3 regions of the Rhizobium sp. PP-F2F-G48 genome follow, and region 3 is predicted to be linked to each of the others. Evidence: predicted binding sites of a transcription regulator. Region 3 holds the regulator's gene; each other region holds the start of a gene.
The links. The regulator PhoB, encoded in region 3, activates phosphate uptake and scavenging genes when phosphate is short. The targets are predictions, from matches to a motif close to TGTCATNNANCTGTCAT.
Positions count from the first base shown of each region.

Region 1: C8J36_RS06715 (esterase-like activity of phytase family protein) is a predicted target of PhoB. The motif match lies at 7,110-7,126, and genes of this name have one in related genera.
Region 2: C8J36_RS12530 (1-acyl-sn-glycerol-3-phosphate acyltransferase) is a predicted target of PhoB. The motif match lies at 5,368-5,384, and genes of this name have one in related genera.

Region 1 is NZ_SLVH01000002.1:438,219-448,016, reverse strand. Features, by position in the region: gene C8J36_RS06735 (AI-2E family transporter) at 1-1,016, shown strand, start outside; gene hdaA (DnaA regulatory inactivator HdaA) at 1,013-1,720, shown strand; partial or broken gene C8J36_RS06725 (RNA degradosome polyphosphate kinase) at 1,915-4,074, shown strand; gene ppx (exopolyphosphatase) at 4,087-5,607, shown strand; gene C8J36_RS06715 (esterase-like activity of phytase family protein) at 5,681-6,994, opposite strand; gene C8J36_RS06710 (AraC family transcriptional regulator) at 7,224-8,117, opposite strand; gene C8J36_RS06705 (DUF2000 family protein) at 8,116-8,523, shown strand; gene rnd (ribonuclease D) at 8,554-9,699, opposite strand.
Region 2 is NZ_SLVH01000004.1:276,031-285,828, reverse strand. Features, by position in the region: gene atpA (F0F1 ATP synthase subunit alpha) at 1-251, opposite strand, end outside; gene C8J36_RS12550 (F0F1 ATP synthase subunit delta) at 251-811, opposite strand; gene C8J36_RS12545 (DUF4345 domain-containing protein) at 1,067-1,453, opposite strand; gene C8J36_RS12540 (primosomal protein N') at 1,550-3,766, opposite strand; partial or broken gene C8J36_RS12535 (DUF5680 domain-containing protein) at 3,918-4,390, shown strand; gene C8J36_RS12530 (1-acyl-sn-glycerol-3-phosphate acyltransferase) at 4,380-5,324, opposite strand; gene C8J36_RS12525 (tyrosine recombinase XerC) at 5,464-6,399, shown strand; gene C8J36_RS12520 (TraB/GumN family protein) at 6,435-7,529, shown strand; gene leuC (3-isopropylmalate dehydratase large subunit) at 7,663-9,072, opposite strand; gene C8J36_RS24930 (hypothetical protein) at 9,060-9,314, shown strand; gene C8J36_RS12505 (amino acid ABC transporter permease) at 9,445-9,798, opposite strand, start outside.
Region 3 is NZ_SLVH01000003.1:572,157-581,954, reverse strand. Features, by position in the region: gene pstC (phosphate ABC transporter permease subunit PstC) at 1-519, shown strand, start outside; gene pstA (phosphate ABC transporter permease PstA) at 516-1,838, shown strand; gene pstB (phosphate ABC transporter ATP-binding protein PstB) at 1,853-2,668, shown strand; gene phoU (phosphate signaling complex protein PhoU) at 2,724-3,434, shown strand; gene phoB (phosphate regulon transcriptional regulator PhoB) at 3,627-4,310, shown strand; gene C8J36_RS10720 (GcrA family cell cycle regulator) at 4,455-5,024, opposite strand; gene C8J36_RS10715 (aspartate aminotransferase family protein) at 5,464-6,663, shown strand; gene argF (ornithine carbamoyltransferase) at 6,762-7,679, shown strand; gene C8J36_RS10705 (Hsp33 family molecular chaperone) at 7,888-8,874, shown strand; gene apaG (Co2+/Mg2+ efflux protein ApaG) at 8,923-9,315, opposite strand; gene C8J36_RS10695 (O-succinylhomoserine sulfhydrylase) at 9,468-9,798, opposite strand, start outside.

The sequences.
Region 1 (9,798 bases), on a different contig from region 3:
TGGCCGGCATGGCGCTCGCCTATTTCCTCGATCCGATCGCCGATCGGCTGGAGAAATGGGGCCTGAGCCGGATGATGGCGACCATCGTCATTCTCGTCGGCTTCATCGTCGTCTTCGCGCTTTCGCTGGTGCTGATCATCCCGATCATCTTCACGCAGGCCTCCGAATTCATCGCCAAGATCCCGGACTATGTCGCGAGCTTCCAGGACTTTCTGGCAAGCCCCCATGCCGAAATCCTGCCGGACTGGCTGCAGAGCCAGTTGCCGGCGATCCGTCAGAATTCGGCGCGCCTGCTGGCCCAGGGCGCAAGTTTCCTCGGCACGCTGGTGCAGCAGCTCTGGAACTCCGGCGTTGCGCTGCTCGACATCATCTCGCTGTTCGTCGTCACCCCCGTCGTCGCCTTCTACCTGCTGCTCGACTGGGATCGCATGGTCGCCAAGGTCGACAGCTGGATCCCGCGCGGCCAGCTCTCCACCGTCCGCCAGATCGCGTCCGACATGGACAGTTCGATCGCCGGCTTCGTGCGCGGGCAGGGCTCGCTCTGCATCATTCTCGGCCTCTATTACGGCATCCTGCTCACCGTCGCCGGCCTCAACTTCGGCCTGCTCATCGGCTTCTTCGCGGGCATCATCAGCTTCATTCCCTATGTCGGCTCCATGGTCGGCCTGGTGCTGGCGGTCGGCGTGGCGCTGGTGCAGTTCTGGCCGGATTATTTCTGGGTCATCGTCGTCGCCTGCATCTTCTTCTCGGGGCAGTTCCTCGAAGGCAACATTCTGCAGCCGAAACTCGTCGGCAGCAGCGTCGGCCTGCACCCGGTGTGGCTGATGTTCGCGCTGCTCGCCTTCGGCTCGCTGTTCGGCTTCGTCGGGCTGCTCGTGGCCGTGCCCGCGGCTGCCGCGCTCGGCGTCCTCGTGCGCTTCGCTCTGGCGCGCTACCTCGAAAGCGACGTCTACCACAGCCCGCCGACGCACACGACCATCGAGGCCCAGCCGAACGTGCCGCACAGCCTGACATGAACCGCCGCGACGACCAGTTGCCGCTGCCTCTGGGGCATGCGCCGCAGATCAGCCGCGACGACCTGCTCATCTCGCCCTCGCTGGAGGCGGCGGTGGCGATCGTCGATCATTGGCCGCAATGGCCGTCGCCCGTGGTGGTGCTGGTCGGGCCGCCGGGGTCCGGCAAGTCGCACCTCGCCGCCATCTGGGCCGGCGCGAGCGGCGCGACCGCGATCGATCTCCAGCCCGGAACCGAGGCGCCCGAGATCGCCGCCAAGGGCCCCGTGCTCTTCGAGGACGCCGACCGGCGCGGCTTCGACGAGACCGCTCTGTTCCACGTCATCAACAGCGTGCGCGAAAACGGCACCTGTCTGATGGTCACCGCCCGCAGCCGGCCCGCCGCCTGGGGCGTGCGCCTGCCGGATCTCGCCTCGCGCCTGAAGGCGGTCACGGTCGTGGAGACCAGCGAGCCGGACGACGATCTTCTCGGCCAGGTTCTGATGAAGCTCTTTGCCGATCGCCAGCTCTTCCCCGACGAAAGGCTGATCGCCTATCTCGTCGCCCGCATGGAGCGCTCGCTCGAAACCGCCCATCGCGCGGTGGCCGAGATGGACCGGCTGGCGCTCGCCCGCCAGACGCGGATCAACCGCGCACTGGCTGCCGAAGTGCTTGAAAAAATTGGTAATGCAGGGGATACTCAGGAAATCCCGGACGCGGACGATTGACTGTCACAGTTCTGTCGTCAAACTCGTCTAGCAGCTTTTGAGAAAAGCGTATGAGGGAGCGGGACATGGACACGACGACAGCTGCGGCAAAGACGAGTACCGCGCCGGCCAACCCGAACGACAAGACCGCGACCGCCAAAGCGCCCGCCGATAAGACCTCGGCCGAAAAAGCGGGCGCCTCGAAAAGCGCGACGGCGAAGGACAACGTCGAGGACGGCATCGACCTCCTGAACAGCCCGGAACGCTTCATCAACCGCGAATTCTCCTGGCTGCAGTTCAATCGCCGCGTGCTGGAGGAAACCCTCAACACCGCCCATCCGCTGCTCGAACGCGTCCGCTTCCTGTCGATTTCGGCCGCCAACCTCGACGAGTTCTTCATGGTCCGCGTCGCCGGTCTCGAGGCGCAGGTGCGCCAGAGCGTCGTCGTGCGCAGTCCGGACGGCAAGACGCCGGCCGAACAGCTGGGCGACATCCTGAAAGAGATCAACACGCTGCAGATGGAGCAGCAGGCCTCGCTCGCCGTGCTGCAGCAGTATCTCGCCAAGGAGGATATCCTCATCGTGCGGCCGGTCTCGCTCTCGGCCGATGACCGGGCCTGGCTGGAGACGACCTTCGACCAGTCGATGTTCCCGGTCCTCACCCCGCTCTCCATCGATCCGGCGCATCCGTTCCCCTTCATTCCCAATCTCGGCTTCACCATGGGCCTGCAGCTCGTCAGCCGCTCCGGCCGCGAGCCGATGACGGCGCTGCTGCGCCTGCCCGTGGCGCTCGATCGTTTCGTGCGCCTGCCGGACGTGCATTCGACCATTCGCTACATCACGCTGGAAGACGTGGTGGGCATGTTCATCAGCCGCCTGTTCCCCGGCTACGACGTCAAGGGCGCCGGCACGTTCCGCATCATTCGCGACAGCGATATCGAGGTCGAGGAAGAGGCGGAAGACCTGGTGCGCTTCTTCGAGACCGCGCTGAAACGCCGCCGTCGCGGCTCGGTCATCCGCATCGAGATCGATTCGGAAATGCCGCTGGAGCTGCGCCGCTTCGTCATCTCGGAGCTTGCCGTGCCGGAAAACCGCGTGGCCGTTCTGCCCGGCCTGCTGGCGCTGAACACGCTGTCGGAAATCACCAAGGCGCCGCGGGAGGACCTGCGCTTCGCGCCCTACAATGCGCGATTTCCCGAGCGAGTCCGAGAGCACATGGGAGACTGCTTCGCCGCCATCCGCGAAAAAGACATGGTGGTTCACCACCCCTATGAGAGCTTCGACGTCGTTGTCCAGTTCCTCCATCAGGCTGCGCGCGATCCTGACGTCCTTGCGATAAAGCAGACGCTCTACCGCACCTCCAACGACAGCCCGATCGTGCGTGCGCTGATCGACGCGGCCGACGCCGGCAAATCGGTGACGGCGCTGGTCGAGCTCAAGGCCCGCTTCGACGAGGAGGCCAACATCCGCTGGGCGCGGGACCTCGAGCGCGCCGGCGTGCAGGTCGTCTTCGGCTTCATCGAGCTGAAGACCCATGCCAAGATGTCGATGGTCGTGCGGCGCGAGGAGGGCAAGCTGCGCACCTATTGCCACCTCGGCACCGGCAACTACCACCCCGTCACCGCCAAGATCTACACCGACCTGTCCTTCTTCACCTGCTCGCCCGTGATCGGCCACGACATGGCGAACATCTTCAACTTCATCACCGGCTATGGCGAGCCCGAGGCGGGCATGAAGCTGGCGATCTCGCCGCACACGCTGCGTCCGCGCATCCTCCAGCATATCGAGGAGGAGATCGTCCATGCCGGTGCCGGTCGCCCGGCGTCGATCTGGATGAAGATGAATTCGCTGGTCGATCCCGAGATCATCGATGCGCTCTACCGGGCAAGCCGCGCCGGCGTCGAGGTCGAGCTGATCGTGCGCGGCATCTGCTGCCTGCGTCCGCAGGTGCCCGGCCTGTCGGACAATATCCGCGTCAAGTCGATCGTCGGACGGTTTCTGGAGCACAGCCGCATCTTCTGTTTCGGCAACGGCCACGCTCTTCCCTCCGAGCATGCGCTTGTGTATATCGGCTCGGCGGACATGATGCCGCGCAACCTGGACCGGCGTGTCGAGACCCTCGTACCTCTCGTCAACCGGACCGTGCACGAACAGGTCCTGTCGCAGATCATGCTGGCAAATCTCATCGATAACCAGCAGAGCTACGAAATTCTCGAGGACGGCACCTCGCGACGGATCTCGGTGTCCAAGGACAGCGAGCCGTTCAATGCGCAAGTCTATTTCATGACCAATCCCAGCCTGTCGGGCCGGGGCGAGGCCCTGAAGTCGAGTGCGCCCAAGGTTATCGCCGGCTGGGACAGCGACCGCAGAAAGTAAAGCTGGACCCGTATGGTAGAATCCGAAGCTCAGGGGCGCTTGCCTGGCATCGCTCCTGTTTCCGTCGTCGATATCGGCTCCAACTCGATCCGGCTCGTGATCTATGAGGGGCTCAACCGTTCGCCGGCCGTGCTCTTTAACGAAAAGGTCATGTGCGGTCTTGGCAAGGGCATCGATGCCACGGGCCAGATGGATGCCGAAAGCGTCGAGCGGGCGCTGAAGGCGCTGCACCGCTTCAAGGCGCTGGCGACCCAGGCGCGCGCCTCCACCGGCTTCGTGCTGGCGACGGCGGCGGCCCGCGATGCCTCCAACGGTCCCGATTTCATCCGCCGCGCCGAGCTGATCCTCGGCCAGAAGATCCGCGTCCTCTCCGGCGAGGAAGAGGCCTATTTCTCCGCGCTCGGCATCGTCAGCGGCTATCATGATCCGGACGGCGTCGTCGGCGATCTCGGCGGCGGCTCGCTGGAGCTGGTCGATGTCGTCGGCCGCACCATCGGCACCGGCATCACCCTGCCGCTCGGCGGCATCCGCCTGTCGGAACATGCCGGGGGATCGCTGGAGCGGGCCCGCGCCTATGTCCGGAAGACGGTGAAGAACGTCGAGGTGCTGAAACGCGGCGCCGGGCGCAATTTCTACGCCGTCGGCGGCACATGGCGCTCCATCGCCAAGCTGCATATGGAACTCAGCGACTATCCGCTGCACATGATGCAGGGCTACGAGATGAGCTATGACGAGGCGATGAGCTTCCTGCCGGAGGTCATCGAGCCGAAGGACATCAAGATCCCGGCCTTCGCGGCGATTTCCCGCAGCCGCCGCAATCTTCTGCCCTATGGCGCGATCGCGCTGCAGGAGACGATCGCGCTGCTGAAGCCCGCCCGCATCTCGTTCTCCGCGCTCGGCGTGCGCGAGGGCTACCTGTTCTCGCTGCTGTCCGAACAGGCCCGCAATGCCGATCCGCTGCTCACCGCCGCCTCCGAACTCGCGATCCTGCGCGCCCGTTCGCCCGAACATGCCCGCGAGCTGGCACAGTGGACGGGCCGGGTGCTGCCGGCCTTCGGCGTCGAGGAGACCGAGGAAGAGGCCCGCTACCGGCAGGCCGCCTGCCTGCTCGCCGACATTTCCTGGCGCGCGCATCCCGATTATCGCGGCCTGCAGGCGCTCAATATCATCGCCCATTCCACCTTTTCCGGCATCACCCATGCCGGCCGCGCCTATATCGCGCTCGCCAACTACTACCGGCATGACGGCCTCAACGACACCGGCGCCACCAGCCCGCTGTCGGCCATCACCCCGGCGCGCATGCTGGAACTGGCGAAGATCCTCGGTGCGCTGCTGCGCGTCGCCTATCTCTTCTCCGCCTCCATGCCGGGCGTCGTCCGCAACCTCACCATCAAGCCGTCCGCCGCTGCAAATACCGATCTCGATTTCGTGGTGCCCGCGGCCTACAGCGAATTTGCCGGCGAACGCCTGGAAGGCCGCCTGCAGCAGTTGGCCAAGCAGACCGGCAAGCGGATCGCGTTCCGGTTCGAATAGGGGATCGTCTCAGACACAAAGGGGAGGACGGTGCAGCACCGTCCTCCCCTTGTTTTCGAGACCGGTGGAGACCCTATTCGGCCTTGAGGAATTCGGCCACGTCGAGCAGCACGAACTCGTTGTCGTCGGCCTTGTCGAGCGCGCGACCGGCCGAGAAGGGCAGGTTGTTGTCGTTGCCGACGACGATATGGGTCTCGTCGATCCGGTCGACATTCTCGATCGTGACGAACGGCATGCCGTAGACGCCCTTGGTGCCGCCCTGCCGGTTCTTGCCGTCGGGATCGGCGATGTTCAACAGATCGATATAGCCGATCTTGCGCACGGCCTTGCCGACATTCGCCGCGCTCATCTCGATCTTGTAGACGCGCTTCACCTTGGCCGGGGTGGCAAAGCAGTCGGGCTTCGGCGCCTTGGGGTCGGCGCAGGCCTTGTCGGGCGTGCCCGCGCCATTGTCGCGCTCGATCACCAGCGCGGTCTTGTCGTCCAGCATGTTGAAATCGCCGATCGCCTCGCCGCCGGCGGCGAGCGGATAGAGCCAGCTGCGACCCGTCCAGGCCTTGCTGGCGGCGTCGAGTTCCAGGATGCGCAGGGCCGGGTGGCCGTCCGCCTGCTCGACGGTCGCCTTGTCTGTCCAGATCGGGCCTTCGAGCAGGCCGTAAAACTTCGTGCCGTCCGGCGACAGGGCGAGGCCCTCGAAGCCGCCGGAGCGCTTGAGGTTGAAGGCCGGCATCGGCTTCGACGGATCGGCCGGCACTGTCAGGACCGGATTGTCCGGCGACGTCACCGGCGTCGCCTCGGAGACCGTTGGCACCACGTCGGTCAGGTGTCCGTCGCGGGTAAATTTCAGCACCCAGGGGCCGAATTCCTCGCCGATGACGAATCCGTCGGCCACCGGCTGGATCGATTCGATGTCGAAATCGGCACCGGTGAGATAGCGCTTCGCGGCGCCCTCCAGGACGATCGGGAAGGGGGCCTTCCGGTCGGGATCGGACAGGAACACCGTTTCGAGCGGCGTGACCGTGCCGTCGGCCCAGTCGATGCGGATATGGTGGAGCATGAGCATGGCGTCGCTCGAATTGAGCTTGGAGCCGAAACCGTTGTCCGACAGCGTCCAGAACGTGCCGTCGCCGACCGACTTGATGCCGGAAAAGCCCTGCATCGGCTGGCCGTCGAACGGTAGCGACAGCCCGGTCGGCCGAACGCCGTCCTTGCCGGGAACCGTTGCGAGCGCCGTGGCGCGCTTGCGATCCGCGGTGGTGAACTTGCCGGAGGTCTGCAGATGCTCCGGCGCATCGGCTGGCGCCTTGATGATGGTGTCGGCCGGCAGCACGGCCTGTCCGGCAAGCTTAGCCGGAAATGGACGGTCGTCCGCCCGGGCCGTCGCCATCTGGGCCGTGGAGGCCAGCAGGAGTGCCAGTGTCGCGGTGGCTAGGAATTGCATCGTGGTGCCCTCGGTCATGAAATCAACGGGACAGCGAGTACGTGGGCCGGATGATGTTGGCGCGACGGTTTGGTGACAGATGCGTGACGCCCCGATCCGGGCAAGCGCAGGGCAAGCGCAGGGCAAGCGCGGGGAAAGCGCAGGGACGCGCTTCGCCATCGCGGCGATCGAGGCCTCACCCCCGCGACAGGGCGGCCCAGCGGCCGGGCGTCAGTCCATGCGCCGTCTTGAAGTGCCGGGTGAAATGCGCCTGATCGGCAAAGCCGGTCGCAAGCGCGATGTCGGCGAGCGGACGCCCCTTTCGGATGAGCGCGCGCGCCTGCTCCAGCCGGCGCATGATCAGGTAGCGATGCGGGCTCGTGCCGAGACAGGCGCGGAACTGGCGGGCGAGGGCGAAGCGGTCGAGCCCGGTCACGGCTTCCAGATCCGCCGAGGTGACCGGCCGGTCGTGCGCGCCGTGGAGAAAGTCGCAGGCCCGCCGCACGGCCGCCGCGTCGATCCGCACGCCCGCGGCGGTCCCCCGCCGCGCATGCCGCGACAGGCCGTCGGCGACCGCGCTGAGCAGTTCGGCGCAGTGGAGGTCGTCGAGTTCGCCATCGAGATCGCGCATCGCATCCGCAAGGCTTGCCGCAAGCGACGGGTCGGACAACACGGGCGAGGCCACGAAGGGAAGATCCCGGCTGCCGAGCGCATCGATCAGCCGTTCCGGCGGCAGATACAGCATCCGGTAGCGCAGCCCGTCCTCCGTCGCTGCCCCGCCATCATGCACCTCGTCGGGATGCAGCACGATGATGTTGCCCGGCGCGCTGTAGCGCACCTCGCCGCGATAGCGGAACGTCTGGACGCCGTGCAGCGTCAGGCCCAGCGCATAGGTGTCGTGCCTGTGCGGCGCAAAGGCATTGCCGCGAAAGGCGGCCTCGATGCGCTCGATGCCGGTGCCCTCCGCGATCCGGATGCGGTCCGTCACCGGCGATCCGCACGAACGTTCAAGATCGCCGCCCGCGCGATCGGCTAGAGACGCATCGGGTGCATCCGGCGCCCTATAGCCGAGAATGGAGTTCGCCGTCATGTTCGATACCAAATTCGTCATCGTGTTGCGCGAGGATCTCGCCGTCTGGCAGAAGCTGAACGTGACCGCGTTTCTGACAAGCGGCATCGTCGGCGCAAAGCCCGATCTGATCGGCGAAGCCTACCGCGATGCGGCCGGCAACGTCTACAACGCGTTGAGCGTCCAGCCGGTCATCGTCCTGTCGGCGGGGCCGGACCTGCTGCGCACGATTCTCGCCCGCACGCTGCAACGCGAGGTCCGCACGTCGCTCTATATCGAGGAGATGTTTGCCACCGGGCACGACGCCGCCAACCGGGCGGTGTTTGCGGATTTCGCACCGGATACCGCCAATATCGTCGGTCTCGCTTTGCATGCCGACAAGAAGATCGCCGACAAGATCATCAAGGGCGCAAAGCTGCATTCGTAAGGCCGTCCTGCCCGGCGCGGGCGGCTGCGATCAGAGTTCGACGGTCTCGATCTTGCGGTCCACGAAGCGCAGCGCCACGTCGCCATTGATCAGCTTCAGCGCGATCTCGCCGAACAGCTCGCGCCGCCAGCCCTTCAGCGCGCCGACATCGGCCTTCTCGCCTTCGGACGCGATGCGTTCGATGTCCTCGCTGTTGGCGATGATCTTGGCGGCGACGCCCTGTTTCTCGGCGACGAGCTTCAAAAGGACCTTGAGCAGTTCGATCGCCGCGGCGGCACCTTCGCTCGTCTGGTTCTGGCGGGGCAGGCGGGGCATGTCGGCCTTGGGCAGAGCCAGCGCCTCGTTGACCGCCTCGATGATGGCGCCGCCGGCGCTGGAGCGTTCCCAGCCCTTGGGCACCGTGCGCAGCCGCGACATGGCCTCGGCGTCCTTCGGCTGCTGCTGGGCGATCTCGTAGAGGGCGTCGTCCTTCAGCACCCGGCCGCGCGGCACGTTGCGGGACCGTGCCTCGCGTTCGCGCCAGGCGGCGATCCGCTGCAGCACGGCAAGCTCGATCGGCTTCTTCAGCCGCATCTTCAGCCGCTGCCACGCATCGTCCGGATGCATGTCGTAGGTCTCGCGCGATTCGAGCACCGCCATCTCCTCCGTCAGCCACAGCGAGCGGCCTTCGCGCTCCAGCTCGGCTTTCAGGTGGTGGTAGACGTCGCGCAGATGGGTGACGTCGGCCAGCGCATAATCGAGCTGCTTGTCCGTCAGCGGCCGGCGGCTCCAGTCGGTGAAGCGCGAGGACTTGTCGATATGCTCGCCCTTGATGCGGCTGACGAGCTGGTCGTAGGAAACGCTGTCGCCGAAACCGCAGACCATCGCCGCGACCTGCGTGTCGAAGATCGGGTGCGGGATGAGGCCGCCGAGATGGAAGATGATTTCGATGTCCTGCCGCGCGGCATGGAAGACCTTGATGATGTCGGGATTGGCCATCAGCGCGAAGAACGGGGCGAGGTCGAGGCCCTTGGCGAGCGGATCGACGATCACGGCGATGTCGGGGCCGGCCATCTGGATCAGGCAGAGCTGCGGCCAGAACGTCGTCTCGCGCAGAAACTCGGTGTCGATCGTCAGATAAGGTGCCGTCGCCAGCGTGTCGCAGGCTGCCTGCAGCGCCGCAGTCGTATCGATAATGTCCATCGGATCTCCGGGGATATGGAGGCGGGTTTTCTTCTCTTCTCTTTTGGTGCGGGGATGTCAACCGAGCGACACGAAAAAGCCGCGATTCCGCAC
Region 2 (9,798 bases), on a different contig from region 3:
TCCTTGATGGCCCGGTCCGAGCCGAAGATGACGACGCCGACATTGTCGGCTTCAAGGTTGAGCGCCATGCCGCGCACGCCGCCGGGGAACTCGACCATTTCGCCCGCCTGGACGTTGTCGAGACCGTAGACGCGGGCGATGCCGTCACCGACGGACAGAACCTGGCCGACTTCGGAGACCTCAGCCTCCTGGCCGAAGTTTTTGATCTGATCTTTGAGAATTGCGGAAATTTCCGCGGCGCGGATATCCATCAGCCGACCTCTTTCAGTGCAAGCTTAAGGCTCGAGAGCTTTGTGCGAAGGGAAGTGTCAATTTGGCGGGACCCGACCTTGACGATCAAACCACCGAGAATAGACGGATCGACGGTGACGTTGATCGCCACCTCTTTGCCGGTGACGCCCTTGAGCGCCGCCTTCAATTCAGTCTGCTGCTGATCGCTCAGCGCATGGGCCGAGGTGACCTCGGCGGAAACTTCGCCACGATGGCGGGCGGCCGTCTCGCGGTACGACCGGACGATGCCCGGGACGGCGAAGAGACGGCGGTTGCGGGCGACGACCTTGAGGAAGTTGCCGACGAGACCGGTGAGGCCGGCCTTGGCGACGATCGCGGAGATCGCCTTGAACTGGTCGTCAGCCGAAAAGACGGGGCTGAGAATGAGGCGCTTGAGATCGGCGCTCTCGTCGATCATCGCCTGGAAGCGATCGAGATCGCCCTGCACGGCATCCACCGAGCCGGCTTCCTGCGCGAGATCGAAAAGCGACGACGCGTATCTTTCTGCAACACCGGAAATCAGGTCGGACGTATTTGCCACGGGCGCGCTTCTCTTGCTGCGATCCAAGAGCGATCTTCGGAGAACCCGAAAACCGAACACTTTGAATTTGTTGCTATATCCTCAAGGACATCCTGGCCTGACAGGCCCGGCTCCCCCACGAAGTCGGGGTTCGTCTAGCATAGGAAAAGTGGACTCGCAACACGCGAGGAGAGCGATTGCGTGATCCTCGGGCCAAATTCTGCCCAAAAGCAGGAGTGTGATGACCTCGGCGAGGTGTAATTGGCAGGCCGCGCTCTATAAGAAGCCGAAAACATAGGCCAGCGGCAGGATTGCCAGCACCATCTGCACGAGAACCAGGAGCCAGTTCACGACCGTGTTACCTTGGTCCGACAGCATGGACAGAATGCGTCCGAAAGCAGCCAGAGCAAAGGCCGAACCGAGCGCGAGGTACACCATCGGCTGGGCCAGCACGATCGCGGCAAGGCCGAGACCGAGCGGAAAGCCGCCGAGCGTCGAGCGCGCCTCCGCATAGCCGCCGCGCCGGCCGTCTTTCAGAGCGAGCCCCATCGCCCGGAACGAGAGGCCCGGCGCGAACAGGAAAAACAGACCCATGACACAGGTCGCCACGGCACTGAGGAAGGCGAGGAACTCGCCGGTCTCCGTCGGTATATACAGATCCATCGCCGCGATCCCATGCGCCTGTCGTCATCCGGCAGGAGGCCGGCCTGACATGATCTAGTGCATGTGCGCGCGAAAGGGAATCGCGCGGGTGAGGCCTCAAAGGAAACTTTGCGGATCGATATCGAGCTGCACGGCCACCGAGCCGCGCACCTTCGGCCCGGCCGCGATCATCGCCCGCATGAAGGCCTGCATGTCGCTGTTGCGCCGCCCATGGACGAGAAGCCGGAAGCGGTGCCGGCCGCGAACGAGCGCCAGCGCCGCTTCGGCCGGCCCGAGCACGGTGATGCCGGAGACCTGGGGCGCCGCCTGGCGCAGGCCGCGCGCATGCGTCTCGGCGTCGACACGCGTATCGGCCGAGACGATGACGGAGGCAAGCCGCCCGAACGGCGGCAGCACCGCCCGTTCCCGTTCACCGATCTCGCGCGCGTAGAAGGCCTCGGCATCGCCCGACACGATCGCCTGCATCACCGGATGCTGCGGCTGGTAGGTCTGCAGCAGCCCGCGGCTCTTCAGGCCGGTTCGCCCGGCGCGGCCGGTCACCTGGCTCAGAAGCTGGAAGGTCCGCTCGGCCGCGCGGGGATCGCCATTGGCAAGCCCGATATCCGCATCGACGATCCCGACGCAGGTCATCATCGGGAAATTGTGCCCTTTGGCGACGAGCTGCGTGCCGACGACGATATCCGCCTCGCCCTTGGCGATGGCCTCGAGTTCCAGCCGCAGACGCTTCACGCCCATCAGGTCGGAGGAGAGCACGATGGTGCGCGCGTCCGGAAAATGCCGGTCCACCTCCTCGGCGATCCGCTCGACGCCCGGCCCGCAGGCGACGAGATGATCGAGCGTGCCGCAATCCGGGCAGGCCTCCGGCGTCCGCTCGGCATAGCCGCAATGATGGCACTGGATCTGGCTGCGGAACCGGTGCTCCACGAGCCAGCTCGAACAATTGGGGCACTGGAAACGGTGCCCGCAGACGCGGCAGAGCGTCAGCGGCGCATAGCCTCGCCGGTTGAGGAAGAGAAGCGCCTGCTCGCCCTTCTCCACCGCCTTGCCGATAGCCGAGAGAAGCACCGGCGACAGGAAGCCGCCGCGTTCCGGCGGATGCCGGCGCATGTCGATCAGCCCGAGATCGGGCATCGCCGCCGCGCCGAAACGGCTGCGCAGATGGATCGGCCGGTAGCGCCCGACCGCGCCATTGACGCGACTTTCCACCGACGGCGTCGCCGACACGAGCACGACCGGGAAATCGCCGAGCCTTGCCCGCACGACGGCCATGTCGCGCGCATTGTAGAACACGCGGTCTTCCTGCTTGTAGGCGGGGTCGTGCTCTTCATCGACGATGATGAGGCCGAGATCCTCGAACGGCAGAAACAGCGCCGAGCGCGCGCCGGCCACCACGCGCACGCCGCCCTCGCACACCTGCCGCCACACCTTTTCGCGGGTGCGGGGTGCGAGATCCGAATGCCATTCGGCCGGCTTTGCGCCGAAGCGCTTTTCGAACCGATCGAGAAACGCGGCCGTCAGGGCGATTTCCGGCAGCAGGATCAGCACCTGCCGGCCCTGCCGCAGCGTCTCGGCGATCGCCTCGAAATAGACCTCCGTCTTGCCGGACCCGGTGACGCCGTCGATCAGCGAGACGGAGAACACCTTCTGCGCGGCCGAGGCGATCAGCGTGTCCGCCGCCTCGCGCTGGATCTCCTCCAGGTCGGTCACGGCATAATCCGCATCCGGCGCGGCCACCACCGGCGGCGGCGGCATGAAAGTGGTCTCGAACACGCCCTGGGAGCGCAGCCCTTCCACGACGCTGGCCGAGACACCGGCGGCATGGGCAAGGCCCGAGCGCGTCCAGAACTGACCGTCGGCCGCCATGTCCACCACGCGCATGCGCGCCGGCGTCATCCGGTCCGGCCGCCGGTCGGTCAGCCGCAGCCCCTCCACCATCGGCTCGGGCTCGAACGCGGTCGGTACGCGCAGCGCCATGCGCGCGACCAGCCCGGGCGGCGACAGCGTGTAGGCTGCGACCCAATCGAGAAAGGCGCGCATATCTTTTGAAAGCGGCGGGCAGTCGAAGACCTGCGTGATAGCTTTCAGCTTCTTCGGATCGACGGCCGGCCCGTCGATCGCGTCCCAGACGACGCCCGCGACCTGTCGCGGTCCGAGCGGCACCTGCACGATCGACCCCGGCTGAACCGCCATGCCCTCCGGCACCAGATAGGAATAGGCCTTGTCGGCGGGCATGGGCACCAGAACCGGCACGACCCTGCCCGGCGCGTGCGGGCGCGCCTCGTCCCCGAACAGATCAATCGAATCGGCCGTCATTGCGTTTGACCTTGCCCGCCCGAGACCGGAAAGAAAAGAGCCGCAGCCCTTGCTCCCGCCACGCCCGGCGCCTCTGAGAATGCCCGTGCGTCTCCCAGAAATTTCACTTGAAGGATAGGGCGTTTGTCATACAGTCCATTTTGTTCACTTTATGTTCAAGGGCGCTATCATGGATGCATTGCTCGATTTTATAGTGGAAGCCAAATCGAAAACCTATGTCGGCGACAATGTGCCATCTGCCGCATGCCGCCCGGCCTCCCACGATATCGCGTATGAACGCGGAGCATGGCGCTATCTCGACAGCTATTTCGGCGGGACGGATTTCCTCGGACAGGAGGTCGTCTGGTGGAAGGGTGAGCCGGTATGGGCCATGAACTATTATGGCCGTGTCCTTTGCCCGACCTCATCGACGCGGTCGTAGCCGGCACCGTTATCCGCGACGCGTTATCGGCGCTGTACCGGACCGGGCGTTTCCTCGGAGAATATGACCATCGCTCGGGCATCTACGATTACACAGATCGGAGCACCGCGAACCTGGAGAGCTTTATCGGCATTGAGCGGATCCACGTCGGCGAGAACGAGGTCTACAGGCTCGATTACCACGGCGGCCTGATCAAACCGTGAGACGGTTGCAACCGGCCGGCTTTGGCTGGCAGACGATCGGCTCGAACACCGCATCGCCATTGCGTGCGAGATCGGTCACCGTATGCTGCTCCAGGGCTTGGGTGACCTCGGCCGTATCTCCGTCCAGCGCCTCCGGCGGAATGAGATGGCCGACGGTCATGTCGAAGACATTGCCCTTCTTGTTGAGCAGCTCGTGGAACACGGTCATGTCGCGCAGCTCGGTCGACCACTTCGCCAGCCAGTAGAACAAGCCGGAATTGCGGGCCTGCATGTGGACTGGGAGGATGGCGAGGTTGTGCTTGCGGGCAAAGCCGACGACGGAGGTCTTCCAGGGCCGCTCGTTCAGCCGGCCGTCCGCCCAGTAGGCGATGCGGCCGGAGGGAAACAGGACGGTCGCCTTTCCTTCCGCGATCGCGCGGTTCGTCACCTGCAGCGTTTCGCGTGCCTTGAGCTTGCTCTTGTGCTCGTCGCGCCATTCGACCGGAATGACCATCTCGACGAAGCGTGGATTGACCCGGATCGCATCGCGATTGGCAAAGAACATCATGTCCGGCCGGCGGGTTTTGAGAAGGTCGAACACCGCCACGCCGTCGGCAATACCGGTCGGGTGGTTGCTGACGAGGAGAAACCCGCCGGTCCACGGAATCCGCTCCTCATGCGCCACGCGAATGTTCAGCGACAGCGTGTCGCTCAGATATTGAAAGGCCTGGAAGCCGGGCAGATTGGCGACGCCGTTGGCAAATTCGAGCGCCTTGCGGTAGTTGAGGAGCGTGTACAGCGCCGGCCGCATGACGGGCCAGAGCGGGTGATGGACGATCCGCTGCCCGCGTTCGGCAATCAGCGTGTCCACGATATGGCCGGGCTGGCCGTGCGAGACGAGCGACACCGCTTCCGCGAAACCAGTGAGACCGCCTGCCGAACCTCGTCTTGTCATGATCGTCCCGCCGCCGCGCCTCGCATAGCTATCGCAAAAGAATATGATTGAGCGATGACGGATTCCAAGGGGATGTTAGCAATTCGGCAAGACCTGTGCGCCCAGACTTGATGCCGACAGGGCAGGCGACAGGTTTGACATGAACGAGTTTCTGGTAATCGGCGATGCCGTGCTGATGGCCGAGCGGGAAGCGTGGCTGAAGGCGCTGGCGAACGAGCGACGGCTGGCGGACAACACGATCGAAGCCTATGAGCGCGACACACGACAATTCCTCGCCTTCCTCACCGGACATCTCGCCGGCCCGCCGAAACTCTCGGACATCAAGGCGCTGCGGCCAGGCGACCTGCGCGGTTTCCTCGCCACCCGACGCCGGGACGGCGCGGGCGCCCGCACCCTTGGCCGCGGCCTTGCCGGCCTGCGCTCCTTCCTGCGCCACCTGGAGCGCAAGGGACTGGTCAACGCCGCCGGCGCCGGCGCGGTTCGCTCGCCGAAACAGCCGAAATCGCTGCCGAAGCCGCTGACCGACACCGACGCGCTGGCCGTGGTGGCGAGCGACGCGCAGCTGAGCGAGGAGCCCTGGATCGCCGCGCGCAACGAGGCGGTTCTGACGCTGCTCTACGGCTGCGGCCTGCGCATTTCCGAAGCGCTCGGCCTCACCGCCGACGATGTCGCGGGCACGCCGCGCGCGCTGCGCGTCACCGGCAAGGGCGGCAAGACCCGCATCGTGCCGCTGATCGCACCGGCGCTCGATGCCGTGAACCGCTATCTCGCATTGTGCCCCTATGCCGCCGAGGGCAACGACCTGATCTTCCGCGGCGCCAAGGGTGGCGTTCTGCAGCCGGCGATCATCCAGCGCGAGATGCAGCGCCTGCGCGGCGCGCTCGGCCTGCCCGACACGGCAACGCCCCATGCCTTGCGGCACTCCTTCGCCACCCATCTGCTGGCCGGCGGCGGCGATCTGCGCACCATCCAGGAACTGCTCGGTCATGCGAGCCTCTCCACCACCCAGATCTACACCGGCGTCGATTCCGCCCGCCTGCTCGACATCTACGACCGCGCTCATCCCCGCGCCTGAGGCGACGCCTGCGACCGCCAAGAAAAGGACGACCCGTGCGAGCCACGACCCCGACGACCCGCCCCCCTTCCGCGCCTCTTGGCCGTTTCCTGCTCGACAGCCTCGTTTCTCTCGCGGCCCTCCTGCCCGTCCTGCTGCTGGCCGCGCTCGTCGCCGGGTTTGTCACGATCGGCCGCGCCCATGCCGAAGAGGTAGCCTGTAAGGGGGTCAACCTTCTCGAAGGCTGGGCAACAACCGATCCGGCCCGCGTCAAGAGCGTCGAGGCCGAGGCCGCGCGCGTGGTCAACGGGATGGGCAAGTTCTGGAAGATCGAGAAGCCGGGCATTCCCGCGTCCTATCTCCTGGGCACCATGCACGTCACCGACCCGCGCGTGCTCGCCATGCCGGAGGGTGCGCCGGACGCCTTTGCAGGTGCCGCCACCGTCATCGTCGAATCCGACGAGGTTCTCGACGAGACGAAGGCCCGGATTGCGCTGCTTTCGGACCCGAGCCTCACCATGTTCACCGATGGCAGCACGATCGAAACCTATCTCGATGCCGACCAGAAAGTGATCCTGACCGAGGGCCTGAAAGCCCGCGGTCTGCCTTTGCCCACCGTCGCCCGCATGAAGCCGTGGATGATCGCAAGCTTCGTCTCCCTGCCGCCTTGCGAACTGAGCCGGAAAGCCGGTGGCGCGCGCTTTCTCGACCAGAAACTGGCGCAGGACGCAGTGTCGCAGGGCAAGACGCTCAAGGGTCTGGAAACCATCGTCGAGCAGATCCGCGCAATCGACGGCCTGCCGATCGCCTTTCATATTTCGGCTCTGGTCGAGACGCTCAAACTGGGCTCGCTCGTCGAGGATGCCATGGAGACCACCACGGATCTTTATCTTGAGGGCCGCATCGCAACCATCATGCCCATGCTGAAGGCCGCTTCGCAAACCGTCGAGGACAGCGACTCCGAACAGCAATCAATTGCCTTCGAACAGCGCATCGTCACCGATCGCAACCATGTCATGGCCACCCGCGCCGGTCCGAGCCTCGACGCCGGCAACGTCTTCATGGCGGTCGGCGCCCTGCACCTGCCGGGGCCGGAAGGCGTGGTCGAACTCCTCCGCAAACAGGGCTTCACGCTCACCGTCCTGCGCTGATCCCTGCCGGACAAAGAGAAGCGCCGCCTCCGGAGACCGGAAGCGGCGCTTTTTCATGTCGTGAACGGCGGAACGGCCCGGCTTACTGCGCGTTCCGGTTTACTGCCCGTTCCGACTTACTGCCCGTTCTGATCTACTGCCAAGTGCGGATATCGACGAAATGACCTTCAACGGCTGCAGCTGCCGCCATGGCCGGGGAGACCAGATGCGTGCGGCCCTTGAAGCCCTGGCGGCCTTCGAAGTTGCGGTTGGAGGTCGAGGCGCAACGCTCGCCCGGCTTCAGCCGGTCGTCGTTCATGGCCAGGCACATGGAGCAGCCCGGCTCGCGCCAGTCGAAGCCGGCCGCCTTGAAGATGACGTCGAGGCCTTCGGCTTCCGCCTGTTCCTTGACGAGGCCCGAACCCGGCACGATCATCGCGGAGACCGTCGACGCCACCGTCTTGCCCTCGACGACCTTGGCGACTTCGCGCAGGTCCTCGATGCGGCCATTCGTGCAGGAGCCGATGAACACGCGATCGACCGCGATGTCGGTGATCTTCGTGCCCGGCTTCAGGCCCATATAGTCGAGCGCGCGCCACTTGGAGGCACGCTTGTTCTCGTCCTGGATCTCGTCCGGATTGGGAACGACGCCTTGAACCGAAATGACGTCTTCCGGAGAGGAGCCCCAGGAGACGATCGGCGGCAGTTCCGCAGCGTCGAGCACCACGACACGATCGAAATGCGCGCCTTCCTCGGTGTTCAAGGTCTTCCAGTAGGCGATCGCCTGCTCCAGCGCTTCGCCCTGCGGCGCACGCGGCTTGCCCTTGATATAGTCGAACGTCTTCTCGTCCGGCGCGATGAGGCCGGCGCGGGCGCCGCCTTCGATCGTCATGTTGCAGATGGTCATGCGGCCTTCCATCGACAGCGCGCGAATGGCTTCGCCCGCAAATTCGATGACGTGCCCCGTGCCGCCGGCCGTGCCGATCTCGCCGATGATCGCGAGGATGATGTCCTTCGCCGTCACGCCTTCGGGCAACTGCCCGTCGACGCGCACCAGCATGTTCTTGGCCTTCTTCTGGATCAGCGTCTGCGTGGCGAGCACGTGCTCGACCTCCGACGTGCCGATGCCGTGGGCCAGCGCACCGAAAGCACCATGCGTGGAGGTGTGGCTGTCGCCGCAGACGATCGTCATGCCCGGCAGGGTGAAACCCTGTTCCGGCCCGACAATGTGCACGATGCCCTGGCGCTTGTCGGAGGCCGAATAATATTCGACGCCGAAATCGGCTGCGTTCTGGGCCAGCGCTTCCACCTGGATGCGGCTTTCCTCGTTCTTGATGCCGAGATGGCGATCCGGCGATGTGGGAACGTTGTGATCGACGACGGCGAGCGTCTTCTGCGGCGCGCGCACCTGACGGTTGGTCAGGCGCAGGCCTTCGAACGCCTGCGGGCTCGTCACTTCATGAACGAGGTGGCGGTCGATATAGAGAAGACAGGTGCCGTCCTCCTGCTGATCGACGACGTGGTCGTCCCAGATCTTGTCATAGAGGGTCCGTGGTGCGCTCATGGCGTGTCATCCATTGGAAAGAAGAAGTTGGAAAATCCGGCGCGGCGGCCGGTCGGATCAGGCTTCAAAAGCCGGAGCAAAAGCCCCTGAAGGATCTATCGAAGTCGGCTGTTGAGCGCCCCGGAAACACGCGCGTAAAAGCGTGCCGGCAGGCGCTTGTGATCCTGCAGCACGACGACATTCTGCGCGCGACATCCGAACTTGGATTCCATGACCGGCGAAATAGCAGTTTTCAAGCCTGACTGCAAGGTTCCAGCGCTTTCGCCCAAAGCCGCCAGCCCGCCTTGTCGGCATCGCCAGCGAGAGGATCGATAGGCGCGATTGCGGTGTCGCGGCCGTCAAGCACGCCGTCACCGGCACGGTGGCGACCCCTTATCCGCGATGGCCGCGCCGCAGCCGCTTCTCCAGACCCCGCAGCGCCAGCGACAGGCCGATGGTGAGGAGAAGATAGATATAGGCGACGATGGAATAGGTCTCGAAGAACCGGAACGAGCCGGAGGCATAGACCTTGCCCATCTGGGTAATGTCCTGCACGCCCAGCACCGAGACGAGCGAGCTGTCCTTGATCATCGCGACGAAATCATTGCCGAGCGGCGGCAGGATGGTGCGGATCGCCTGCGGAAACACGACCAGCCGGAACCGCTGGAACCGGTTGAGCCCCAGCGCCTCCGCCGCCTCCACTTGCCCCCGATCGACCGACTGGATGCCGGCGCGAAAGACCTCGGC
Region 3 (9,798 bases):
CGGGATATCTCGGGCCAGTTGAACGGCCTCGTCACCGGCAACTATCAGAGCTTCATCCAGGCACAGAGCGTTCTCACGGCCGGCATCGTGATGGGCATCATGTTGATCCCCTTCGTGTCCTCTCTGTCCGACGACATCATCACGCAGGTGCCCCGGTCGTTGCGGGACGGATCGCTCGGGCTGGGCGCCACGCGATCGGAAACCATCAAGCGCGTCGTCCTGCCTGCCGCTCTTCCCGGCATCGTCGGCGCCCTTCTCTTGACGGCCTCCCGCGCCGTGGGCGAGACGATGATCGTGGTGCTCGCAGCGGGCGTGGCGGCGCGCATGCAGCTCAATCCCTTCGAGCCGATGACCACGGTCACGGTGAAGATCGTCAACCAGCTGACGGGCGACCTGGAGTTCACCTCTCCGCAGACCCTCGTCGCCTTCGCGCTCGGCATCACGCTGTTCGCCATCACGCTCTGCCTCAACATTTACGCGCTCTACATCGTGCGCAAATACCGGGAACAGTACGAATGACCGACATGACCACATCTCTCGCCGGTTCATCGCCGCGTCCCGCCGTCAGCCGTCGCGATATCGGCATCAAGCGCCGCTACGCCGCAGAACGCCGCTTCCGGGCCTATGGCATCGGGGCGATCTCCATCGGCATCTTCTTTCTCGGCCTCCTCCTCTGGACCGTCGTCTCCAAGGGCTATACCGCCTTCCTGCAGACCGAGATCGTCCTGCCGATCACGTTCAGCGAAAAGGTCATCGATCCGAAGAACGAACGGGCGACCAACCCCGCCAAGCTGATGACGGCGAACTATCCACTGCTGGTGCGCGATGCGCTCGTGCAGAAGCTGGGCATCGATCCCAACAACCGCGCCGACGTCAAGCTGGCGACCGATATGGTCTCGGCCAGCGCCCGCACGCAGCTCCGCGACGTCGTCGTCGCCAATCCGGCCATCATCGGCCAGACGGTGCCGGTGGCGCTGCTCGCCGAAGGCAATATCGACTCGGCCAACAAGGGCCAGATCGACGTGACGGTCGATGAGGCCAACCGTAAGGTAAAGGACAAGCAGCTCGCCTGGATGCAGACGCTCGCGCAGGACGGGGCGATGACGAAGTCCTTCAACACGGGCCTCTTCACCTCGGGCGCCTCGTCGCGGCCGGAAGCCGCCGGCATCGGCGTCGCAGCGCTCGGCTCGCTCTACATGATGCTGATCGTTCTGGCGCTCGCGCTGCCGATCGGGGTCTCCGCCTCGATCTATCTCGAAGAGTTCGCGCCGAAGAACAAGCTGACCGACCTCATCGAGGTCAACATCAACAACCTCGCGGCCGTTCCTTCCATCGTCTACGGTCTGCTCGGCCTGTCGATCTTCATCAACTTCGCCGGCATGCCGCGCTCGGCGGCTCTCGTCGGTGGCCTCGTCCTCACGCTGATGACGCTGCCCACCATCATCATCGCCACGCGTGCCGCGCTGAAGGCGGTGCCGCCGTCCATCCGGGCCGCAGCCCTGGGCCTCGGTGCCTCGAAGATGCAGACCATCTTCCACCATGTCCTGCCGCTTGCCATGCCGGGTATCCTCACGGGCACCATCATCGGCCTTGCGCATGCGCTCGGCGAGACCGCACCGCTGCTGCTCATCGGCATGGTGGCCTTCGTGGTCGATTTCCCGGGCTCGCCGCTCGAACCTTCGACGGCTTTGCCGGTCCAGATCTACATGTGGGCCAACGAAGCCGAACGTGCATTTGTCGAACGGACCTCCGGCGCGATCATCGTGCTCCTGATTTTCCTGGTGGTCATGAACCTGGGCGCAATCCTGTTGCGGCGCCGCTTTGAACGACGCTGGTAGTGAGGTAGAGAATTATGAACATGATGTCAGAAGCGACTCTCGAAAAGGCGGTCGATCAGAAGATGAATGCTGTCCCTCACAAGATGATCGGCAAGGATGTGTCGGTCTACTACGGCGAAAAGCGCGCGCTGTTCGACGTGAACCTCAACATCCGCGAGAACACGGTCACGGCCCTGATCGGCCCGTCCGGCTGCGGCAAGTCGACCTTCCTGCGGACGCTCAACCGCATGAACGACACGATCGATCACTGCCGGGTGACCGGCAAGATCACGCTCGATGACGGCGATATCTACGATCCCTCGATCGACGTCGTCGAACTTCGCGCCCGCGTCGGCATGGTCTTCCAGAAGCCGAACCCGTTCCCGAAGTCGATCTATGAGAACGTGACCTACGGGCCGAAGATCCACGGTCTGGCCCGCAGCAAGGCCGAACTCGACGCCATCGTCGAGCAGAGCCTGCAGAAGGCCGGCCTCTGGAACGAGGTGAAGGATCGCCTGCACGAATCCGGCACCGGCCTCTCTGGCGGCCAGCAGCAGCGTCTCTGCATCGCACGCGCCGTTGCCGTCAGCCCCGAGGTCATCCTCATGGACGAGCCTTGCTCGGCGCTCGATCCGATCGCCACTGCCAAGGTCGAGGAACTGATCCACGAACTGCGCGCCAACTACACGATCGTGATCGTCACGCACTCCATGCAGCAGGCCGCCCGCGTTTCGCAGCGCACCGCCATGTTCCACCTCGGCAATCTCGTCGAGGAGAACGATACCGACAAGATGTTCACCAATCCGGATGACCAGCGCACCCAGGATTACATCATGGGACGCTTCGGCTGATCGGTCGCCCGACCGACAGCGAAGCGCCCGTGACCGAACTCCAAGGACAGGATCCATGGCAACCCATATCGTATCCGTCTATGACGAAGACCTGAAATATCTCAGCCGCCGCATCTCCGAGATGGGTGGCCTTGCCGAGCAGATGGTCGCGGAATCCGTACGCGCCCTCGTCAACGCCGATCTGGGTCTCGCCCAGAAGGTCATTTCCGACGATGTCGTGCTCGACGATGCCGAACGCCAGATCGGCGAAAAGGCGATCGTGACGATCGCCAAGCGTCAGCCGATGGCGGCCGACCTGCGCGAGATCATGGGATCGATCCGCATCGCGGCCGATCTCGAGCGCGTGGGCGACCTTGGCAAGAACACGGCCAAGCGCGTTATCGCCGTGTCCAGCGCCAGCCTGCCGCGCCAGCTGTCCCGCGGGATCGAGCATCTGGCCGAGCTGACGTTGATGCAGCTGAAGGAAGTGCTGGATGTCTACGCCTCCCGTTCGGCCGAAAAGGCCAAGGCCATCCGCGAGCGTGACGGCGAGATCGACGCGATCTACACCTCGCTGTTCCGCGAACTCCTGACCTATATGATGGAAGATCCGCGCAACATCACGCCCTGCACGCATCTCCTGTTCTGCGCCAAGAACATCGAACGCATCGGCGACCACGCGACCAACATCGCCGAGACGATCTACTACATGACGACCGGCGCGCAGCCGCTCGGCGAACGCCCGAAAGACGACTCGTCGAACACCGTCGGCGCACTCGCCACCTGAGCGAACGGCGCAGGAGGGAAACGCTCCTGCGCCCATCGTCTCCGGTCTTGAACGCGGTCGATGCCTCGGTTGAGGGATCGGCGGCCGAAAGGGCGGTTTCCCGCCGCCATGCCTGAACAGTCAACGATGATCGCCGCCTTCGGGTTCTGGCGAAAGCCTCGTCATGCGACGAGGACACTACGGAGTCCAGAAATGCAGCCGAAAATTGCCGTTGTCGAAGATGAAGAAGCCCTGAGCGTTCTCCTGCGGTACAATCTCGAGGCCGAAGGCTTCGACGTCGATACCATCAACCGGGGCGACGAGGCGGAAGTCCGCTTGCAGGAACGGCTGCCGGATCTCCTGATCCTCGACTGGATGCTGCCCGGCGTGTCCGGCATCGAGCTTTGCCGGCGCCTGCGCCAGCGCAGCGAGACCGAGCGCCTGCCGATCATCATGCTGACGGCGCGCGGCGAAGAGAGCGAGCGGGTTCGCGGCCTTGCCACCGGCGCCGACGATTATGTCGTCAAGCCGTTCTCGACGCCCGAGCTGATCGCGCGCGTCAAGGCCATGCTGCGCCGCGCGCGTCCCGAAGTGCTGTCCTCGCTGTTGAAGTGCGGCGACATCGAGCTCGATCGCGAGACGCACCGCGTCCATCGCAAGACCCGCGAAGTCCGCCTCGGCCCGACCGAGTTTCGCCTGCTCGAATTCTTCATGGCCTCGCCCGGCCGCGTCTTCTCGCGCTCGCAGCTTCTCGATGGCGTCTGGGGGCATGATATCTATGTGGACGAGAGGACCGTCGACGTCCATGTCGGTCGCCTGCGCAAGGCCCTCAACTTTTCCAACATGCAGGACGTCATCCGGACCGTCCGCGGCGCGGGTTACTCGCTGGAAAGCTGAACGCTTGCATCTTTAGAGCTGGGAACGCATCGTTCCTGGCGCGCGGCGATCTTCCCAGATTGACAGTAAGGACAAATGAAATCGCCTTCTTCGCAGAACGAAGAAGGCGATTTCTTTTTTTGCTCTGTCTGAAAACGCGGACCCTTATCGGGCGCGACGGCGCTCGGCCGAGGGCTGGTAGGCAAGCTTGGCGTGGAAGGTGCAATAGGGCGAGCTATCCGGCGAGTCATTGCCGCAGAAGTGAAACTCGTCCTTCATCGGGTCGCCGATCGGCCACTTGCAGGTGCGGTCGGTGAGCTGCGTCAGAACCAGCTTGCGCGACATCGGCACGACGACATTGCTGCCCGTTGCGCCGGCGCCGCTACCGGTGACGGTCAGTGCGGTTTCCGGCGCGAAGACGCTTTCGGAATCTTCGATGACGTTCATCGCGTTGACAGGACGGGCCATCGGACGCTGGGGAACGGCGCGGGGAGCCGCGTTGGCAACGATGGCTTCCGGTGCTGCCGGGCGTGCGGCGACGACGGGACGCTTCGGACGGGTTGCGCTCGGCGAGGCTCCGCCTGCCTTTGCGCGGCCGGGGAGCGACAGGCGGTGAACCTTGCCGATGACCGCATTTCGGCTGACGCCGCCGAGCTGCGCCGCGATCTGGCTCGCGCTCAGGCCTTCGGCCCACAGCTTCTTCAGTCTCTCTACCCGCTCGTCAGTCCAGTTCATTGTCGTCTCCATTCCAGGCATACGGAAGGACGAATCCCTCACCGCGCCCCGGATGGCTCCGAAGCTGCAACGCCTTGACTCTTCTGGTGACTAGGTCCGCCGCATGCGTCTAGCAATTCCTTGCTAACCTAGAGACGGGGTGACTCCGTGACAAGAGTCCGGGGAATCGACCCGAATCGATTTTTGGGTTTTCCCCAACTTGCTGCCGTTGCGTGATATATTTGCAAGGTCTTTTTGCCGGAAAGCATCGCGCCCGGAAAACGCATGCCAGACCCGTATTTCCGGGACTTTTGTTGACAGCGGCACCTGAAAAACCGATAGTGCGCTCGCCGCCGTCAGGGCGGTATTTTTCATTTCGGGCCGGCACTGCCGGTCCCTGCGAAAACGGATCGAACCTTCCCCGCAAAGCGCGTGCGGACAGGACGAGGAGATAGGCACGATGGCCGAGGCAACCCCGCTTTACGAGACCTACATGCGTGCGCCGCTGCGCTTCGAGCGCGGCGAAGGTGTCTGGCTGGTGGCGGAAGATGGCGCGCGCTATCTCGATTTCGCCGCGGGCGTGGCCGTCAATTCGCTCGGCCATGCGCATCCGCATCTTGTTGCAGCGCTCAAGGACCAGGCCGAGAAGGTCTGGCATCTGTCGAACCTCTACGAGATCCCCGGCCAGGAAAAGCTTGCCAAGCGGCTGACGGACAACACCTTCGCCGACAAGGTCTTTTTCACCAATTCCGGTGCCGAAGCTCTGGAATGCGCCATCAAGACGGCGCGTCGCTACCAGTTCGCCAAGGGGCGGCCGGAGCGTTTCCACGTCATCACGTTCGAAGGTGCCTTCCATGGGCGCACGCTCGCGACGATTGCGGCCGGCGGCCAGGAAAAATATCTCGAAGGCTTCGGCCCGAAGGCACCCGGCTTCGTCCAGGTGCCCTTCGCCGATCTCGACGCCGTCAAGGATGCGATCACCGAAGAGACTGCGGCGATCCTGATCGAGCCGATCCAGGGCGAGGGTGGTATTCGCCCGGCCTCCAAGGCCTTCCTGCAGGCGCTGCGCGCGCTTTGCGACGAACACGGCCTGATGCTGATCTTCGATGAAGTCCAGTGCGGCGTCGGGCGGACCGGCAAGCTGTTTGCCTATGAATGGTCCGGCATCGCGCCAGATATCCTCGCAGCTGCCAAGGGCATTGGCGGCGGCTTCCCGCTCGGCGCGTGCTTGGCGACGGAAGAGGCTGCGTCCGGCATGGTCGCGGGCACGCATGGGTCCACCTATGGCGGCAATCCGCTGGCCATGGCCGTCGGCAATGCCGTACTCGACGTCGTTCTCGGCGACGGCTTTCTCGAGCATGTGCGCGACGTCGCGCTGGTCTTCCGTCAGGGGCTCGCATCGCTTGCCGATCGGTTCCCCGATGTGATCGAGGAAATCCGCGGCGAAGGCCTCATGCTCGGTATCAAGGCCGCCGTGCCCTCCGCCGAATTGCTGAAGGCGATCCGGGCGGAGCGGATGCTGGCCGTTCCCGCAGGGGAAAACGTCATCCGTCTGCTGCCGCCGCTGATCACCAGCGCGGAAGAAGCCCGTGAAGGCCTTGCCCGCATCGAGCGCGCCAGCGAAACGCTGACGACGGTCAAGCAGCGCGCGACGGCGTAACGTCAAACCCCGCCACCATACCTCGGCATCGACCGACACCCAGGCCCGGGCAGGGAGCTGAAAGCCCCGACGGGACAAGGACAGGACACCGCATTTTCATGGCTGATACCCGGCACTTCCTCGATCTCTCCGCCATGTCGGCGGAGAACCTGCGCTCGATCATCGATGATGCCCGGGTGCGAAAGGCAGCGACCAAGGCCGGGACCGCGGAAAAGCCGCTGGCCGGCAAGATGCTCGCCATGATCTTCGAAAAACCTTCGACCCGGACCCGCGTGTCGTTCGATGTCGGCATGCGCCAGCTCGGCGGCGAGACGCTGTTCCTGTCGGGCACGGAAATGCAGCTCGGCCGTGCCGAGACCATCGGCGATACGGCCAAGGTTCTCTCACGTTACGTCGATGCCATCATGATCCGCACGACGGATCACAGCCGTCTGCTTGAGCTTGCCGAACACGCGACCGTTCCCGTCATCAACGCTCTGACGGACACGACGCATCCCTGCCAGATCATGGCCGATATCATGACCTTCGAGGAGCACAGCGGCCCGGTGAAGGGCAAGACCATCGCCTGGACAGGGGACGGCAACAACGTGCTGCATTCCTTCATCGAGGGGTCGGCCCGCTTCGGCTACACGATGAAGATGGCCGTACCGCTCGGCTCCGAGCCCGACGACAAGATCCTCAATTGGGCGCGCAACAATGGCGGCAATGTCGTGTTGTCGCACGATGCGGAAAAGACCGTCGCCGGTGCCGATTGCGTGGTGACGGACACCTGGGTGTCCATGAACCAGGAGCACCGCGCCCGCGGCCACAATGTCTTCCAGCCCTATCAGGTCAATTCTGCCCTGATGTCGAAGGCGGACGAGAACGCGCTCTTCATGCACTGCCTGCCGGCACACCGCGGCGAGGAAGTGACCGACGAGGTGATCGACGGTCGTCAATCGGTGGTGTTCGACGAGGCGGAGAACCGCCTTCATGCCCAGAAGTCGATTCTCGCCTGGTGCCTGGGCGCTCTCTGAGCCGCGGCGCTCGGCGCACAAGGCCGAAACCTTGAAAACCGGCATCCGGCCACCGATCTAGGTGCAAAGCGGAATGCCACGGTTTTTTGCTGGCATTTCATATCAATCCAATAGAATGGAGTTGCGGCTTGCGATTCCCGGACCTGTCCGGGGCGCCGTCATCTGCGTTCGGGCTCGCCGCGGCGGGTCTTGCATCAGGAGCATGGACATGGTGGACAAAGGACCAGATCTCGGCGAATTCGGTTATGCGGGCGATGACCGCGTCGTACCCTTCCAGGTGGAAGGTCTCGACGTGCGCGGTCGCGCGGTCCAGTTGGGCCCGATGCTGGACGCGATCCTCGAGCGGCACAACTATCCGCTCCCGGTCGCACGCCTCGTGGCGGAAACGGTGGTGCTGACCGTGCTGCTCGGAACCTCGCTCAAATTCGACGGCAAGCTGATCATCCAGACGAAGAGCGATGGCCCGGTCGATCTCGTGGTCGCCGACTTCTCGACGCCGGATCGCGTGCGGGCCTATGCCCGCTACGACGAAGAGGCCTTGGCGAGCGCCATCGAAAAGGGCGAAACGGATCCGCAGGACCTTCTCGGCGAGGGCGTTCTGGCCTTTACCATCGACCAGGGCGAGTTCACCCAGCGCTATCAGGGAATCGTGCCGCTCGACGGCGCCTCGCTCGAGGAGATCGCCGGCGTCTATTTCCGCCAGTCGGAGCAGATCCCGACCAAGGTGCGCCTCGGCGTTGCCGAGCTTCTGGATCGCGACGAAAACGGCAAGCCGCGTCATCGCTGGCGTGCCGGCGGCATGGTCGCGCAGTTCCTGCCGGAAGCGCCCGACCGGATGCGCCAGCCGGACCTGCATGGCGGCGATGGTGCCGAGACCTTCGATGGCCGCGTGGACGACCTCTGGGACGAGGCCCGCGTCATGGTCGAGACGATCGATGCGGACGAACTGACCGACCCCACGGTCGGCACGGAGCGGCTGCTCTTTCGCCTGTTCCACGAGCGCGGCGTGCGGGTCTATCCGCCGCAGGCGGTCTACGACCAGTGCGCCTGCTCGCGCGAAAAACTCCGCGATGTCCTCGCGAGCTTCAGCCAGGAGGAAATCGACAGCACGGTGGAGGATGGGGTCATCTCGGTGACCTGCGAGTTCTGCTCGACCACCTATACGTTCGAAGCAACCGAGGTCCGTCCGCAGTAAGGGCGTCTTGAAATATCGAAGAGGCTCCCCGGCTGTCGCGGCCGGGGATTAGTTCAGCGTGCGGTTGAGGCCCGGCAGGTCCAGCGAGAACGCGGGAATATCGACCGTGAAGGTCTCGCCTTCGGGCGTCTCCATCGAGTAATGGCCGAACATCACGCCGGAGGGCGTGTCGAGCGGGCAGCCCGAGGAATATTCGAACGTGTCGCCCGGATTGAGAATGGGCTGTTCGCCGATGACGCCCGGGCCATTCACCTCGTCCACCTGTCCGCTTTCGTCGGTGATATGCCAATACCGCGTCATCAGCCGCACGGTCTTCGTGGAGCGGTTTGAAATCAGGATGCGGTAGCCCCACACGTAGCGCCCGTCTTCGGGATCGGACTGATCCTCCAGATAATAAGGCTCTACGGTGACTTCGATGTCCCGTGTCAGCGCGCGATACATGATGCAAACCCTTCCAGTCGGTGTCCTTATTCTAGGGGCAGATGGTTTCCCGAAGAATAACGCCCGCGAAAAGTGTGTTGCAGCGTGGCACGAAGACAAATCGCGCCGATGGGGCGCGATTTGACGTTGTTTCGATCGGTTGGCGAGGTGCCTCAGGCGGTGACGGTTCTCAGTGCCCGCGCGAAATCCTCGATGAGATCGGCGCTGTCCTCGATCCCGGCGGAGAGGCGCACGGTGCCGTCGGAAATGCCGAGTTCGGCGCGGGCCTCTTCGGCCAGATTCTTGTGCGTCGTCGTCGCGGGATGGGTGATCAGGCTCTTGCTGTCGCCGAGATTGTTGGAGATCTTGACGATCTCCAGCGCGTTCTGCAGCGCGAATGCCGCCTTCTTGCCGCCCTTCATCTCGAAACAGACGAGCGTCGATCCGCCCGTCATCTGCTTGGCAATGATATCCGCCTGCGGGTGATCCTTGCGGCCGGGATAG